DNA from 4 places in the Arthrobacter sp. AOP36-C1-22 genome. Region 2 is predicted to be linked to each of the others. Evidence: riboswitches for the same ligand, from Rfam matches in the RefSeq annotation. Region 2 holds a riboswitch; each other region holds the start of a gene.

Region 1 (3,842 bases), on a different contig from region 2:
CTATGGCATCGACCCGGGCGCCGGGCTGACCGACACCACCGAAAAGGCGGCCATCCCGGACTACGGCCTGGAGAAGATGGACTTCAAGACCTCCTCCACCCCGGCCATGCTGGCCCAGCTGAAGAAGGCCACGGACGCCGATGAGGACATCGTCGTCACCCTGTGGCGCCCGCACTGGGCCTACGACGAGTTCCCGATCAAGGATCTGAAGGATCCCAAGGGTGCCATGGGCGACGCGGAAACCATCACCTCCTACGGCAACGCCGACTTCGCCGACACCTACCCGGGACTGACCGAGTGGTTGAACGACTTCACGATCGACGATGACCACCTGTTCTCCCTGGAGAACGCCATGTTCAACGACACGGACACCGATGACTACGGACCGATCGTCGACAAGTGGATCTCCGAGAACCAGGACTACGTGGATTCGCTGACCGAGAAGTAGCCACGATCCATCGGCAGGTGCCATGGCACCGACCGTAGCGAAGGGCCCGGACCGCATTGAATGCGGTCCGGGCCCTTCGTCTGTCGGGGCACTCGGCCGGGCGGATCAGCCGATCGAACGCATGATCTTCCGCTTGGCCCAGCCGAAGGGCGGGTAGACGGCCCGCAACGTATCGAGCATCGCGGTCTTGGACAGCACCGGACGTTGCTGGCTGAAGGTATCGAACCCGAATTTGCCGTGGTAGTTCCCCGTCCCCGAGGCCCCCACCCCGCCGAAGGGCAGCGCGGGGACCGCCAGGTGCATGCTGCACACATTATGGGCGATCGCCCCGGCCCGCACCTGGTCCTCGAAGGAGGTGTGCAGGCGCGGGCGTTCGCTGAACAGGTAGGCGGCCAGCGGTGAGGGGCGGGAGTTGATGAACCGCACCGCATCATCGAAGCGGTCGACCTGGATGATCGGCAGGATCGGACCGAAAATCTCCTCCGTCATCACCGGGGCCGCCGGGTCGACGTCAGCCAGGACCGTGGGGGCGATGTACCTCGCCTCCGCGTCGCTGGTCCCCCCGGCCACCACCCGTCCCTGCCCCAGATAGGATTCCAGACGTTCGAAGTGCGAGGCGTTGATGATCCGTCCATAGTCCTTGCTGCCCGAGGGGTCCTTCCCATAGAACGCGCCGATGGCCTTGGGCAGCTGCTTTTCCAGTTCGGCCGCCGCCGTGGCCCCGACCGCCAGGACGTAGTCCGGGGCGACACAGGTCTGTCCGGCATTCATGAACTTCCCGTGGGCCAACCGCCGGGCGATGGCGGGGAAGTTCCCGTCGGCGACCACCGCCGGACTCTTCCCGCCCAGTTCCAGGGTCACCGGGGTCAGCGTTTCCGCCGCGGCCCGGGCCACGATCTTCCCGACCCGTTCGCCTCCGGTGTAGAAGATGTGGTCGAAGTCCATCTCCAGAAGTTCGCTCGTCGTCTCCGCGGCCCCCTCCAGGACCGCGACAGCGCGCCGATCCAGGTACTGCGGGATGAGGGCGGCCATGACCGCCGAGGTGGCCGGAGCCAGTTCGGAGGGTTTGAGGATCACCGTGTTCCCTGCCGCCAGGGCACCGACCAGCGGGCCGAGCAGCAACAGGACCGGATAGTTCCAGGGGGCGATCACCAGGACCATGCCCAACGGACGCGCCTGGACGCGGGCCGACGCCGGTTGCAGCGACAGCGGGACCTTCACCGCCTCATCCGCCATCCAGTCGCCCAGGTGCAACAGGGCATGATCGATTTCGGCCTTCACCCGATCCAGTTCGGTCAGCCGGGATTCGGCCGCCGGTTTACCCAGATCCGTCATCAACGCGTCACATAGGGTCTGTTCTTGATCCTGGATCAGCCGTTCGAGTGCCTTGAGCTGGGCGCTGCGGAACCTGCGGGGGTGGGCCAGCCGGGAGTCGGCGGCATCACGCAGCCGGCGGGCCGCGGTGGCCGGGAGTTCGGCGTCGGGGCCCGCCGGCACGACGGGCGCGGAAACTGCTGGGGGACGGGAACGTCGGTTCATGGCCATGGGTACGACACTAACGTGGACACCGCCGGCGGGGCAGCCGGTGGGTTTGCCGCCCCCAGTGGGGGACTGTAGGCTCACGATCACTGACACGGGGTGTCCGCCACCGGCGCGGACTGAGAGCACACCCGGCAAGAACCTGATCTAGTTCGTACTAGCGGAGGGATGTCGCCCATGCACCAACATGCGCCCACCTTGGCCCATTCACCCACCGACTGCTTTGTTGAGGCGGTGCTCGCATGAGCGCGCCGGTTCCCGGAAGCGGGATCTACCTCGTCGCCAACTCCACCAGCACGGCCGGACGGCCCTTGGCCACCATCGTGGCCGAGGCCGTCGCCGCGGGGGTCGGGACCATCCAGCTGCGCTGCAAGGACCTGTCCGCCCGCGAATTCCTGGCCGAGGCGGCCGCCTGCGCCGAACACACCGCGGGCCGGGCCCTGCTGCTGCTCAACGACCGGGTGGACGTCTACCTGGCGGCCCGTGCGGCAGGGATCCGCGTGGACGGGGTCCATATCGGCCAGAAGGACCTGCCCGCCGAACTCGTCCGGTCCCTCATCGGACCCGATGCCGTGCTGGGGCTCAGCGCCAGCACCGAGGACCACTTCGCGGCAGTAGCGGAACTGCCGGCAGGCACCATCGACTATCTGGGCACCGGGGCCGTCCGGGCCACGCCCACCAAGAAGGACCACCCGACCCCGCTGGGGTTCCCCGGCCTGGCCTCGTTGATCTCCCGGGCCCCGCTGCCCTGCGTGGCGATCGGCGGGCTGGGCTCCGGCGACGCCGCGGACGCGCACACCGCCGGGGCCATCGGCATGGCCGTCGTGCGGGCCATCTGCTCCGCCGCCGAACCCCGGGACTCTGCTGCCGCCCTGGTTCAGCAATGGACCCGGGCAGCACGAACGGAGACCGCATGAGCGCCCCGAACACCCCCAACATCCTGTCCATCGCCGGGGCCGACCCCTCCGGCGGGGCCGGGATCCAGGCCGACCTGAAATCGATTGCCGCCTGCGGTGGCTACGGGATGGCGGCGATCACCGCACTGACCGCCCAGAACACCCGGGGGGTCACCGGGGTCCATACCCCTCCGGCGGAATTCCTCACCCGGCAACTTGAGACGGTCGCCGCCGATATCCGGATCGATGCGGTGAAGATCGGCATGCTGGCCTCCGCCGAGGTCATCGAAGCCACCACCGCCTGGCTGGGTACCCGCCCGGGCACCACCGTCGTGGTGGACCCGGTGCTGATCTCCACGTCCGGGGACCGCTTATTGGAGCACGACGCCGAGGAGGCCCTGCGTCGGCTGCTCCCGTGGGCCGATGTCCTGACCCCGAACACCGCGGAATTGGCGGCACTGCTCGAGGAGCCGGTCTGCACCCGGTGGGACGACGTCCTGGACCAGGCAGCCCGGCTCGCGAGGCGGTATTCTGTCCTGGTCCTGGCCAAGGGCGGCCACCTCACCGGCAGCCGGTGCCCGGATGCCCTCGTGGGCCCCGACGGCGTCATGGCTGCCGTGGAGGGTGACCGCATCGACACCCCGAACACCCATGGGACCGGGTGCTCGCTCTCCGCGGCGCTGGCTACCCTGTGGGCCCGCTGCGGGGACTGGGGGGATGCCCTGCGGCTGGCCCGCGGGTGGCTTGAAGGCGCCCTGCACCGTGCCGATGAACTCGAGGTCGGCGAAGGACATGGTCCGGTGAATCATTTCGGGGCGCTCTGGGACGGTGCGGCGATCCCGACGACGGGGGCCTTGCTGGGCACCTGGTGGAACGATCTGGCACCGCTGCGTTCGGGGATCGACGATCTGCCGTTCATCCGTGCGCTGCGGGACGGGACCCTGCCCTCGGAGGACTTC
Region 2 (3,842 bases):
GACCGAGAGCCCCTGCGCGGATAGGACGACCCCGCCGCGGGCCGGTGCCGGAACCGTGGGCCGGTCCTGCGCCCACCCGAGCAGTCGGTCCCGGATGATCGGGCAGGCCAGCCCTCCCCCGGTGCCGAAGGCCGCCTGCAGTTCGGTGTCCAGCGGTGTCCAGCACCCCGCAGCCACCAACCGTCTGGACCACTGCTCCAGCACGGTCGGCGTGGGGCCGTCCGCCAGCAGGGTTCCTGCGGCATCGAGCACGATGGCCCGGGCAGGGAGCCCCGCGACGCCGTCGGTTCCCGCGTACTCGTCGATGCGGTGTTCCACCAGCACGACGGCGGGGCCGCGCGTTTCCACGGCCCGGTCGATGGCCCGGCGCACCGAGGAGATGCCCTCGGCGTCGAGCATCGAGGTGGGTTCGTCGAGCAACAGCACCGGGGGCTCCGCGACCAGGCTGGCCGCCAGGGCCACCCGTTGGCCTTCACCGCCGGAGAGCTGCCGGGTGGATCTGCCTCGCAGCCCGGTTCCGTTGATGTGTTCCAGCGCCGCGTCGATCAGGGCGTCGATCCGGGGTGGGGCCACCGCATGGTTTTCCAGCGGAAGGGCGATCTCCCGGTCCACATCGGGCATGCACATCGCCGATTCGGGGTCCTGGGCCAGGACGCCCACGGTCCGGGAGAGCTCGGCAACACTGCTGTGGGCGGTGTCCTGGCCGGCCACGAGGACCCGGCCGGTGGTGCGGGCCGCCACCGAATGCGGGATGACCCCGGTCATCAGCGCCAGCAACGTGGATTTCCCGGCCCCCGAGGGGCCCAGGATGATGACCTGCTCCCCGGCGTCCAGGCCCAGCGACACCTCCTGCAGCACCGGTGCCGCCCGCCGGGGGTAGTGCACCGTGGCCTCCTGAAGCGCGATCACCGCCGCGCCCACCGGTTTCATGCTCCCCCGGTGGTGGGCAGATCGCGTCCGATGGCGTAGTTGTCCACCACGCCGGTCTTCGCCAGGGCGTTGACCGTCCGGCGGGCCAGCAGCCCGCCGAGGATGAGACCGGACAGCAGTTGGACGACGAGCCGGATGACGAAGAAGTCCTGCCCGTACCATCCGAAGCGGAAGGCCGAGACGGCGAAGGCCAGCCCGGCCCCGAGCAGCCCCGAGCAGGCGTACACGCCCCAGCTGAAGGACCGGTAGCGGCGCAGGGCGAAGGGCAGTTCGCTGCCCAGACCCTGAATGGCGGCCACGAGGAAGAGCATCGGCCCCGCCGTTGAACCGAGGAAAACGACTTCCACCCCGCCGGCGATGACCTCGGCCAGGATCCCGGCGCCGGGGCGTCTGATGATGGCGACGGCGATCGGGGCGACGATCAGCCACCCGCCGAAGAGTAGATGCGAGGAGAGGTCCCCGAACGGGCCCATCAGCAGGGTCAGCCCGGCCGATGCCTGGACCAGGGCCCAGTAGAGGAACCCGAAGACGACCCCCAGGACCACGATGAGCACCAGGTCCTTGAGGTCGAAGGAAAAGCGTCCCCGCGCCGGTACTGGCGTGGTGGATGGCGGCGTTGTCGAGTGCACTGTCGTGCCCCTTCCGTTGAGTGAACAGGGCACGGGATTCAGAGTTTTGCCTCCCTGCGCTGGCATGACCCAGATCAGGTTCGACGGTCGAAGCTTGATCAGCTTCCTCTCAGCCCGGCTCACCGGACTCCCGTGTTCAGCACAGACTGTACACGGGGACACGAAGTTGTCGAATCGCCACGTCACGTGTGTAGGCTGTGGTGCAGTGACACGGGGTGCCACGATTTCCTGGCTGAGAGAACACCCGTTGAACCTGATCTAGTTCGAACTAGCGAAGGGATGTTGCAGGTGTTTCTCCACCTAGACCCCCATTTTGGAAGGTCCTGCCGGACCGCTGCCCCACTGCCCGGTACCAGCTTGTCCAGGTTGCGTCCGCCCTGGCGTCCGGCGGCTTGTCGAGGACCCGCCCGGCCAGGCGTTTAGCGTCTGCCCACCAGCTGCACCGCAACCAAGAATCCTGCCCGAAGCCTGCTCTCCGCCGTCGGGCAGGACAGCACGTGAACGATGCTGCCCACAGTGCTTGCCGCGCCATTCCTTACTCTCCCCGGGCGACTCCGCCTCCGGGGCCCCCTCGCCATTTCCACCACCCCCTGCCCTCGGCAGCCATGAAAGTGAGACCAGATGAACCTCTCCGACCAGCTTGTCCTCGTCACCGGAGGCGCCCGCGGTTTGGGCCGTCACATCGTGACGGCCTTCGCCGGGCAAGGCGCCCGCGTCATCATCAACTACCGCCAATCCGCCCAGGCCGCTCAGGAGCTCGCCTCCACCCTGGGGCCCGACCGCGCCCTGGCCGTCCAGGCGGATGTCACCGATCCGGCACAGGTCGCCACCATGCTCGAGACCGCCCAGGCCCATTTCGGTTCCCCCGTGACCACCGTGGTGAACAACGCGTTGGCCGATTTCTCCTTCAACGGCGAGGCCCGCTCCTCGGCCGCAGACATTGGGTGGGAGGAGTTCACCACCCAGTTCTCCGGCAGTGTCCGCGGCGCCCTGAACACCTCCCAGGCCGCCCTGCCGGGGATGCGCGAACACGGCTTCGGGCGGATCATCAACATCGGCACCAACCTCTTCCAAAACCCGGTGGTCCCGTACCACGACTACACCGCCTCCAAGGCCGCCCTGTTGGCGCTGACCCGCACACTCGCCGCCGATCTGGGCCAACACGAGGTCTCGGTGAACATGGTCTCCGGCGGCCTGCTGCGGACCACCGATGCCAGCGCCGCCACCCCCGAGGAGGTCTTCGACTTCATCGCCTCCTCCACCCCGTTGCGCAAGGTGACCACCCCCGCCGAATTCGCCGACGCCATCCTGTTCTTCGCCTCCCCCTGGGCCCGTGCGGTCACCGGACAGAACCTGGTGGTCGACGGCGGACTGGTGATGAACTAATAATGAGCGCACACAGCAGCGACACAGCACCACGCCAACTACATTTCAACGCCTTCCTCAACGCCTGCGGGCACCACCAGGCCGCCTGGCGCCACCCGGGCTCAGCGGTCGAACAGCTGGGGGACATCGAGCATTACGAACGGCTGGCCCGGACCGCCGAGACCGGCCTGTTCGACGCGGTGTTCTTCGCCGATGGGCATTCGGCAGGGAATCCGTCAGTGGGTCCACGGTGGTTCTTCGAACCGTTGACGGCCCTGGCCGCCATGGCACGGAACACCAGCCGCATCGGGCTGATCTCCACCGTCTCCACCACCTTCTACACCCCGTACCACGCGGCACGGATGCTCGCGTCGCTGGACCACATCAGCGCCGGGCGCATCGGGTGGAACGTGGTGACCTCGATGTTCGACGCCGAGGCACGCAACCACTCAATGGATGCCATGCCGGCCAGCCCCGAGCGTTATGCCCGGGCGGCCGAGTTCATCGACGTCGCGCTGGGACTATGGGATTCCTGGGCCGACGACGCCGTGTTGGCCGACAGGGAAGGGCTTTTCGCCGATCCCGAGAAAGTCAGACCCATCAACCACGACGGCGAGCATTTCAGCGTCGACGGGCCGCTGAACGTGCCCCGGGGCCCGCAGGGCCGGCCGGTCCTGTTCCAGGCGGGGGCCTCCGAGTCCGGCCGCCAGCTGGCGGCACGCCATGCCGAGGGCATCTATGCGGTGGCCTACGATCTGGCCAGTGGACAGGACTACTACGCGGACCTGAAGCGGCGCATTGCCGCCGAAGGCAGGGACCCGTCCAAGGTCGCGATCATGCCCGGCCTGGTCACCTTCCTGGGGTCCACCGAGGCCGAGGCGCTGGCCGGGCAGGCCGAGGTGGACGCCCTGCTGCCCA
Region 3 (3,842 bases), on a different contig from region 2:
TGTTCGCGCAGCAACAGCGCCAGTTCCCTCCAGGTATTGGCATCCTGGCCGAAGGTCGGTTCGTCGAGGATCAGTAGTCGGGGGCGGGCGGCGAGCACGGTGGCCACCGACAGCCGGCGCTTTTCGCCTCCCGAGAGGGTGAACGGGTTCGCCTCGGCCAGATGCCTCAGCCCCAACCGGTCCAACAGCTCATCGACCCGTCCGGTGATTTCCTCGTCGGTGTACAGCCGGGTCTTCGACCCCGGTCTGCGGGCCCGTCGTGGGCCGAAGGCCAGTTCCTCGCGCACGGTGGCGGTGACGAATTGGTGCTCGGGCTCCTGGAAGACGGTGCCGATCCGGGCGACCAGTTCCCCGGCCCGCCACCGGTAGGGCCGGTCGGCGTCCCCGGGGTCGGAGGCCCCCGCGGCGCCCTGGTCGCCGCTGAGGCCCGGCAGGGCGGCGACGCTGCCGGCCCGTTCGGGCAGCAGCCCGGCCAGGGTCAACGCCAGTGTTGATTTGCCCGCCCCGTTGGCCCCGGTGATGCACAGCGCCTGCCCGGCGTCGATCCGCAGGTCAAGACCCGATACGGCGGCAGGACCCTGGGCCGTTCTGGACACGGCCAACCCCCGTCCCCTCAACAGGCCGGCGGCCGGTGCTGCCGGCTTCAGCCGGGCCGGCAGCACGGGAGTGTGGCCGGGAACCCAGACCCCGGCGTCGATGAGCCGGTCCCGGATGGGTCCGGGGGCGAAGAGCCGGGCCGGTGTGCCCTGGTAGGCGATGCCGCCGCCGGGCTCCAGGACGATCACGCGGTCCACGGCGTCGGCCCAGGCCGCCAGCCGGTGTTCGACGATGATCATCGTCGCCCCGCTGGCGCCCACGGCGTCGATCACTGCGTCACGGACCTCCAGCACCCCCTCGGGGTCGAGGTTCGCGGTGGGTTCGTCCAGCAGGACCAGTCCCGGGCGCATGGCCAGGATCCCGGCCAGGGCCAGTCGTTGCTTCTGTCCCCCCGACAGGGAGGAGGTGGGGTGGTCCAGGGGCAGGCTGAGCCCGACGGCGTGCAGGGATTCGATGACGCGGGGCCAGATCAGTTCCGGATCCACCGAAAGGTTTTCCGCCCCGAAGGCGACGTCGTCCCCCACCCGGGCCTGGACGATCTGGGTCTCGGGGTCCTGCTGCATCAGCCCGGTCCGGCCGTGGGCGGCCGCGGCGGGTCGGCCATCGATGAGCAGTTCCCCTGCGGAGGCGTTGTCCTCATCGTCCTGCAACACCCCGGCCAGGGCATGCATGAGGGTCGATTTACCGGCCCCAGACGGGCCGACGAGCAACACCTTCTCCCCGGCGTCGATGTCCAGGTCCAGCCCCAGCACGGCGGGCTCCTCGCGTCCGGCATGCTGCCATCCCCAACCGCTGGCCCTGACCGCCGCCGCGCGGACGTCGCCGACCCCGGTGGCCGGTGAAGGGCCCCGGGCCCCGGTCGGTGCATCATGTGTCATCGGTTCAACCCAGGACCCGTTCCTGGGCGGCCTTCCGCGACGCCATCGAGGACAAGGCCCCGGTTCGCGACAGGGCCCGGGTCAGTGCCCAGGATCCCAATCCGGCGATGACCAGGCCCGAAATGGCCATGAACACCACATAGGCCAGTTTCATGCTCTCGGTGTAGTCGGGGAACCAGGAGAAGACGAAGGCGTCGTTCACTCCACCGAAGATCCCGGTCAGCAGCCCGGCGAACAGCGCCACCGGCAGCGACCAGCGGCGGTAGAGCAGCACGGCGAAGACGATTTCGGCGCCGAGGCCCTGGATGATCCCCGAGGCCCAGACCGTCCAGCCGTATTCGGAGCCCAGGAGCGAGGAAACGACCGCGGCTACCATCTCGCAGAACAGTGCGGCCCCTGGTTTGCGGATGATCAGTGCCCCCAGGACGGCGGGGAAGAGCCACATTCCGGCCAGCAGGGCGGATGAGGGCGGGAAGGCCACGAAGATGAAGTCGAAGGCGTGGTGGGTGGTGTTCCAGGCCCAGAAGATCACCCCGGAGGCCACGGCGATGACGGAGGCGACGACGATGTCCACGACGCGCCAGGTGTAACGGGCGGTCGGTGCCGCCGAGAGGGTGCTGCTCATGTGGTGTTCCTCCTTGGGTCCAAGGAGGGGAGGACCCCGCGGCGGTTCCGCGGGTCCTGAGATTCTCGACTCCCTTCGCCGGTACGAGCCGGAGCAGGTTCGAGGGTCTGCGGTGTTCCGCACTCTCAGCGTCGAAGATTCCGGCCGTGGCCGGTCGGCGACGCTCCCCTGTCGTAGGTGATTCAGTAGGGCCGAGTCTACAGCGCGTTATGCTGGGCAGGTAATCACCTACCGACGGGAGAATCGTTCGTGAACGCATTATTGAAGATCGTCGGCGCGGTCGTGTCGATCGGCGTCGGCTTCGTCGGCGGCAAGCTCGTGGACACCATCTGGTACAAGGTCACCGGAGAGAACCCCCCGAAGCCGAACGACAAGGAAGCCCAGGCCGAGGCATCGATGCGTCATGCGCTCGGGTTCGCTGTGGTCTCCGCCGTGGTGTCCGCAGTGATCCAGGTCCTGACCAACCGTGGCACGCAGCGGGCCATTGCCCGCTTCAACCACACGGCCGACGAGGTCTGATCCTCGTCAGCGGCCTTCGTCCAGGCGGCGCTGGGCCTCGGAGACCACTTCATTGAGGTCGTCGAGGACCAGCGTCTCCTGTTTGAGGTGCCGGGTCCGGTAGCCGGCACGACCGACCATATGGGCGGTCACCGGGGCGGTGAGCAGCTGGAAGAACCAGGCCAGCACCAGTATCGGCACCGCGGACCAGGCCCTGATCTGCAGGGCGACGGAGAGCAGCATCAGGAACAATCCCAGGACCTGCGGTTTCGTGGCCGCGTGCATGCGGGAGAAGAGGTCCGGGAAACGCAGCAGGCCGATGCCTGCGGCCACGGACAGCAGAGCCCCGGAGACCATGCTGATCACCACGATCCAGTCCAGGACCTGGTCCAGCGTCCCGCCCTCGGTCAGTCCAAGCACGATCATTGCCCCCTCCGATCGGTGACGTAGCGGGCGATGGTGACCGAACCGATGAAGGCCACCAGCGACCCGACGACGATGAACACGATGTGGTTCAGATGCCGGTTCACGACCATGTCCACGCAGAGTCCGCACAGGATGATGATCAACAGGACGTCCAGGGCCAGAGTCCGGTCCAGGATCGACGGGCCCCTGGCCAACCGGATCAGTGCCATGACGGCGCCAAGCGCCAGGGCGACCCCGGCGATCCAGGCAGCGACGATGATCATGGGTGCTCCTTCATCGATCGGTTCGCTCGTGCTGCGGGGTCGGGGCCTGCGGGGCCCTCGGCGTCCAGGGCCGCCAGTTCCTCCCGGCTGCCCATCATCCGGATGATCCTCGCTTCGATGGACCTGACCTGCCGCCGGAAGTCCTCGGCCTCCTGGACGGTGTTGATGTCCAGCACGTGCAGGTAAAGCGTGGAGGTCGTCCGGTCGATCTCCACGACGAAGGACCCCGGGATGAGGGTCAGCACATGCCCCAGGACCGTGGCCATGAGGTCTTCCTGGCTGCGCATGCGGATGCCGATGACCGCGTTGCGCACCTTCGGCCCGCGCCGGAGGACCACGAGCACCACCTGGATGCTCGCCCGCACGATTTCACGCAGGAACAACACCGTGAACACCAGCCCCTGCCAGGGGTTGAACCGGCCGGAGAGCTCCACGGGAGGCAGTTTGAAGGTCGTCACCACCCCCAGGGCGATGACGAACCCGAAAATCAGGTTCCCGGGGCTGAAGTCCCGCCAGAGGGCGCCCCACACCAGGACCAGCCACAACATCAGGGGA
Region 4 (3,842 bases), on a different contig from region 2:
CAGGTGCGGACGCGCCGTATCACCTCCGGGCCGTGGACGGCTACATGACATAGTCCATATACCGACGACCGCTCCGGGCAACCGCCTGCGTTCCTGCCAGGGGAGCAGCTGCAGAAGTTGCCCGGAACGTTGGAGGCGCCCGTTGCCTCCCGTGCGGACGCCGTCGTCGTACCCGGTGGATCAGTCGGTGCCGTTGCCGACGGGGATCGTCGCCTGGAGGTAGATGCTGGACCCCGAATCCGCGAATTCACGGCTCTTCGCCTGCAAACCGGCTTCGATGTCATCGGCCAGTGCCCGTTGGCGTTCGGTTCCCCCGAACTCCTCGCGGATGTCCTGGGAGATCCGCATCGAACAGAACTTCGGCCCGCACATGGAACAGAAGTGCGCGGTCTTGGCCGGCTCCGCAGGCAGCGTCTGGTCGTGGAACCGCTGGGCCGTGGCCGGATCCAGACCCAGGGCGAACTGGTCGTTCCAGCGGAACTCGAAGCGCGCGGCCGACAGGGCATCGTCGCGGGCCGTCGCCCCGGGATGCCCCTTGGCCACATCGGCGGCATGCGCGGCGATCTTATAGGTGATCACCCCGGTCTTCACGTCGTCCTTATCCGGCAGCCCCAGATGCTCCTTCGGGGTCACATAGCAGAGCATCGCCGTGCCGTAACGGGCGATCTCGGTGGCCCCGATGGCGCTGGTGATGTGGTCGTAGCCGGGGGCCGTATCGGTCACCAGCGGACCCAGGGTGTAGAACGGCGCCCCGTCGCAGAGCTCCTGCTGACGCTCGACGTTCTCGCGGACCAGATGCAGCGGGATATGTCCGGGTCCTTCCACCATCACCTGCACGTCGAACTGCCAGGCCCTGCGGGTCAACTCGGCCAGGGTATCGAGCTCAGCGAACTGGGCGGCGTCGTTGGCATCGGCCAGGGAGCCGGGGCGCAGCCCGTCACCGAGGGAGAAGGCGACGTCGTAGCGGGCGAAAATGGCGCAGAGCTCGTCGTAATGGGTGTAGAGGAAGTTCTCCTGGTGGTGGGCCAGGCACCACCCGGCCATGATCGATCCACCGCGGGAGACGATGCCGGTGACCCGGTCGGCGCTCAAGGGCACATGGCGCAGCAGCACCCCGGCATGAATGGTCATGTAGTCCACGCCCTGTTCGCATTGCTCGATGACGGTGTCGCGGAAGATCTCCCAGGTCAGTTTCGATGCATCCCCATCGACCTTCTCCAGCGCCTGGTAGATCGGCACGGTGCCGATGGGCACCGGGGAATTGCGGATCAGCCATTCGCGGGTGGTGTGGATGTCATCGCCGGTGGACAGGTCCATCACCGTATCGGCGCCCCATTGGGTGGCCCAGGTGAGCTTGTCGACCTCCTGGGCGATCGAGGAGGTGATGGCCGAGTTGCCGATGTTGGCGTTGATCTTGACCAGGAAGGCCTTGCCGATGATCATCGGCTCGGATTCGGGATGGTTGATGTTCACCGGGATGATCGCCCGTCCGGCGGCGACTTCGCGGCGGACCAATTCGACGTCGCAGTTCTCGCGCAGCGCCACATAGCGCATCTCGTCGGTGAGGGTGCCCTGTCGGGCGTAATGCATCTGCGTGACGGTACGCCCCTGGTGCGAGCGCCTCGGTACCGGGGTCGTGCCGCTCCATTCTGCCGAGGCGGCCCCGCGACGCACGGCGGACCGGCCGTCGTCGTGCAGGGTGCGTTGGCGACCGGCGTATTCGGCGGTGTCACCCCGGGCGGTGATCCATCGGGTGCGCGGACGCGGGAGGCCGACGGTCGGTTCGGAGCCCGGACCGGCGGTCCGATACGCCAGATGGGGCTCGTTGGCGCTGCCGTCGGGGGAATCCGCCAGGCAGATCGCGGTGACCGGGACCCGCAGGCCGTGTTCCGGATCCTCGATCCACTGCAACCGGTGCTGTGGGTGCTGTTCCCACGCGGTGGCGGACGGGGTGGTGGGTTTTACTGTGGAATCGCTCATTTGAGCCCTCAACTTCCTACGCCGGCATGACCCGGACAGGTTCGACGGTCGCGAGCGGTGGCAGCTCGATCTCAGCCCCTCCTGGGGCACCCGTGTGGACGTTGCGAGCGTAACGGAGCGGCCCGCGATCTGGCTAATCCAGTTCGCGGGCCGCTCCGGTGTGGCGCCCCTCCGGGGCAGCGGGCTCGTGCCTAGGCGGCAAGCCAGAGGTCGGGACCGAAGACCTCGTAGTGGATGTTCCGCGGGGCCACGCCGGCGGCGATGGCCTGGCTGCGCACCGCACGCATGAATGGCAGCGGACCGCAGAGGTACATCCGGGCATCCTCGGGCAGCTCGACGCCGGTCAGGTTCATGAACCCCTCGACGGCCTGCAGGTCCGCGGTGGTGCCGGTGGTGTCCTCGAGCCACAGGCGCATCTCGACGTTGGGCAGCTGCTCCACGGCGGCGAGCATCTGGTCCTTCAGCGCCCAGTTCGATTCCATGGCCTCGGCGTGGAGCACCAGCACCTGGCGGTCCGACCCGGTGGAGACCAGCGACTGCAGGGCCGAGGCGCTCGGGGTGCACCCGATGCCGGCGGTGGCGATGATGATCGGCCCGCCCTCCATGTCCAGGGTGATGTCACCGTAGGGGTTGGACAGTTCCACGACGTCGCCGACCTCGAGATTGCGGTGCATGAAGGGGGAGACCTCCCCGCCTTCATCCAGCTTGGTGGTCAACACCCGCTCGGTGGTGGATTCGACGTTGTCGGAGAGGGAGTACTGGCGGCACTGGCGCAGCCCGTCGGCCAGCGGCACGCGGATGCTCACGAACTGGCCGGGCTTGGCCACCGTGACGGCGGTGTCATCGGCCGGCTCGAAGCGGAACGTCATGCAATCCTGGCCGGAAGCCTCCGTGGAGGTGACCTTCCATGGGGCGTAGATCCGGTCGTTGGCCTGTTCGGCGTAGAGGCCCTTTTCGATCTTGACCAGGGCGTCGGCCATCAGCCAGTAGACCTCGGACCAGGCGGCGACGACCTCTTCGGTGGCTGCTTCGCCCAGATCCTCGGCGATGGCCGCGAACAGGTGGTCGAAGACGATCTGGTACTGGTCGGGCTGGATGCCCAGCGACGTGTGCTTATGGGCGATGCGGGACAGCACTGATTCGGGCAGCGATTCGGGGTGTTCGATCAGGTGGGAGGCGAAGGCGGCAATGCTGCCGGCCAGGGCCTGTTGCTGGGCTCCGTTCTTCTGGTTGGCGCGACTGAACAAGCCGTCCAGGAGTTCAGGACGTGCCGCAAACATCCCGGCATAGAACTTCTTGGTGATCTCACCGATCCGTTCGCCAATCACGGGAAGTGTCGCCTGGACGACGGGGCGGGACGTTTCTGAGAGCATCGAATCTCCTCGAGGTCGAATTACTTGCGTCTGATCCGCAAGTATTATGATACATTTCTACACCTTGTAGAAAACTGGGGCAAATCGGCTATCGCGAGATGGGAAAAGGAAGGGGGACCAGCGCCGGGGAGGACGCCAGATCGCGGATCGACCAGTGGTCCAGCTCCTGGTAGAAGGCCTCCTGGGCGCGCGCCAGGGCTGTGCGGAGCCGGCAACCGGCGATCAATGGGCAGGCGGCCGTGCCGTCGTCGGTGGTGCACTGGGCGAGATCGCCCTGCCCCTCGAGGCTGCGCAGCAACGTGCCGGCGCCGAGGGACAGCCCCGATTCGTTGATCTGCACGCCACCGGTGCGCCCGCGTTTGACGTCGATGTGTTTCAACTGGCCGAGCTTGTGCACGGCCTTGGAGACCTGGTTGTAGGGGATGTCGATCGCCTCGGCGATCTCCCGGGTCCTCAGCAGGGGATCGGACCGGGCGGCGAGCAGCATCA

The links. A riboswitch is a leader RNA that binds a small molecule or an ion and turns the genes downstream of it on or off. The one in region 2 is predicted to bind thiamine pyrophosphate.
Region 1: another riboswitch for thiamine pyrophosphate. It lies ahead of thiE (thiamine phosphate synthase); the one in region 2 lies ahead of ACT3S6_RS02080 (ECF transporter S component).
Region 3: another riboswitch for thiamine pyrophosphate. It lies ahead of ACT3S6_RS10350 (ECF transporter S component); the one in region 2 lies ahead of ACT3S6_RS02080 (ECF transporter S component).
Region 4: another riboswitch for thiamine pyrophosphate. It lies ahead of thiC (phosphomethylpyrimidine synthase ThiC); the one in region 2 lies ahead of ACT3S6_RS02080 (ECF transporter S component).

Annotation. Positions count from the first base shown of each region.
Region 1 covers NZ_JBQSWW010000023.1:31,702-35,543, forward strand. The annotation lists gene ACT3S6_RS12380 (glycine betaine ABC transporter substrate-binding protein) at 1-448, shown strand, start outside; gene ACT3S6_RS12385 (aldehyde dehydrogenase family protein) at 554-1,993, opposite strand; TPP riboswitch at 2,073-2,173, shown strand; gene thiE (thiamine phosphate synthase) at 2,230-2,904, shown strand; gene thiD (bifunctional hydroxymethylpyrimidine kinase/phosphomethylpyrimidine kinase) at 2,901-3,842, shown strand, end outside.
Region 2 covers NZ_JBQSWW010000002.1:93,750-97,591, forward strand. The annotation lists gene ACT3S6_RS02075 (ABC transporter ATP-binding protein) at 1-930, opposite strand, end outside; gene ACT3S6_RS02080 (ECF transporter S component) at 927-1,559, opposite strand; TPP riboswitch at 1,594-1,703, opposite strand; TPP riboswitch at 1,761-1,856, shown strand; gene ACT3S6_RS02085 (3-oxoacyl-ACP reductase) at 2,181-2,945, shown strand; gene ACT3S6_RS02090 (LLM class flavin-dependent oxidoreductase) at 2,948-3,842, shown strand, end outside.
Region 3 covers NZ_JBQSWW010000016.1:51,190-55,031, reverse strand. The annotation lists gene ACT3S6_RS10355 (ATP-binding cassette domain-containing protein) at 1-1,475, opposite strand, end outside; gene ACT3S6_RS10350 (ECF transporter S component) at 1,480-2,100, opposite strand; TPP riboswitch at 2,154-2,280, opposite strand; gene ACT3S6_RS10345 (DUF4235 domain-containing protein) at 2,350-2,619, shown strand; gene mnhG (monovalent cation/H(+) antiporter subunit G) at 2,626-3,024, opposite strand; gene ACT3S6_RS10335 (monovalent cation/H+ antiporter complex subunit F) at 3,021-3,287, opposite strand; gene ACT3S6_RS10330 (Na+/H+ antiporter subunit E) at 3,284-3,842, opposite strand, start outside.
Region 4 covers NZ_JBQSWW010000007.1:42,063-45,904, reverse strand. The annotation lists gene thiC (phosphomethylpyrimidine synthase ThiC) at 181-1,980, opposite strand; TPP riboswitch at 1,977-2,084, opposite strand; gene ACT3S6_RS05850 (globin domain-containing protein) at 2,172-3,353, opposite strand; gene ACT3S6_RS05845 (RrF2 family transcriptional regulator) at 3,442-3,842, opposite strand, start outside.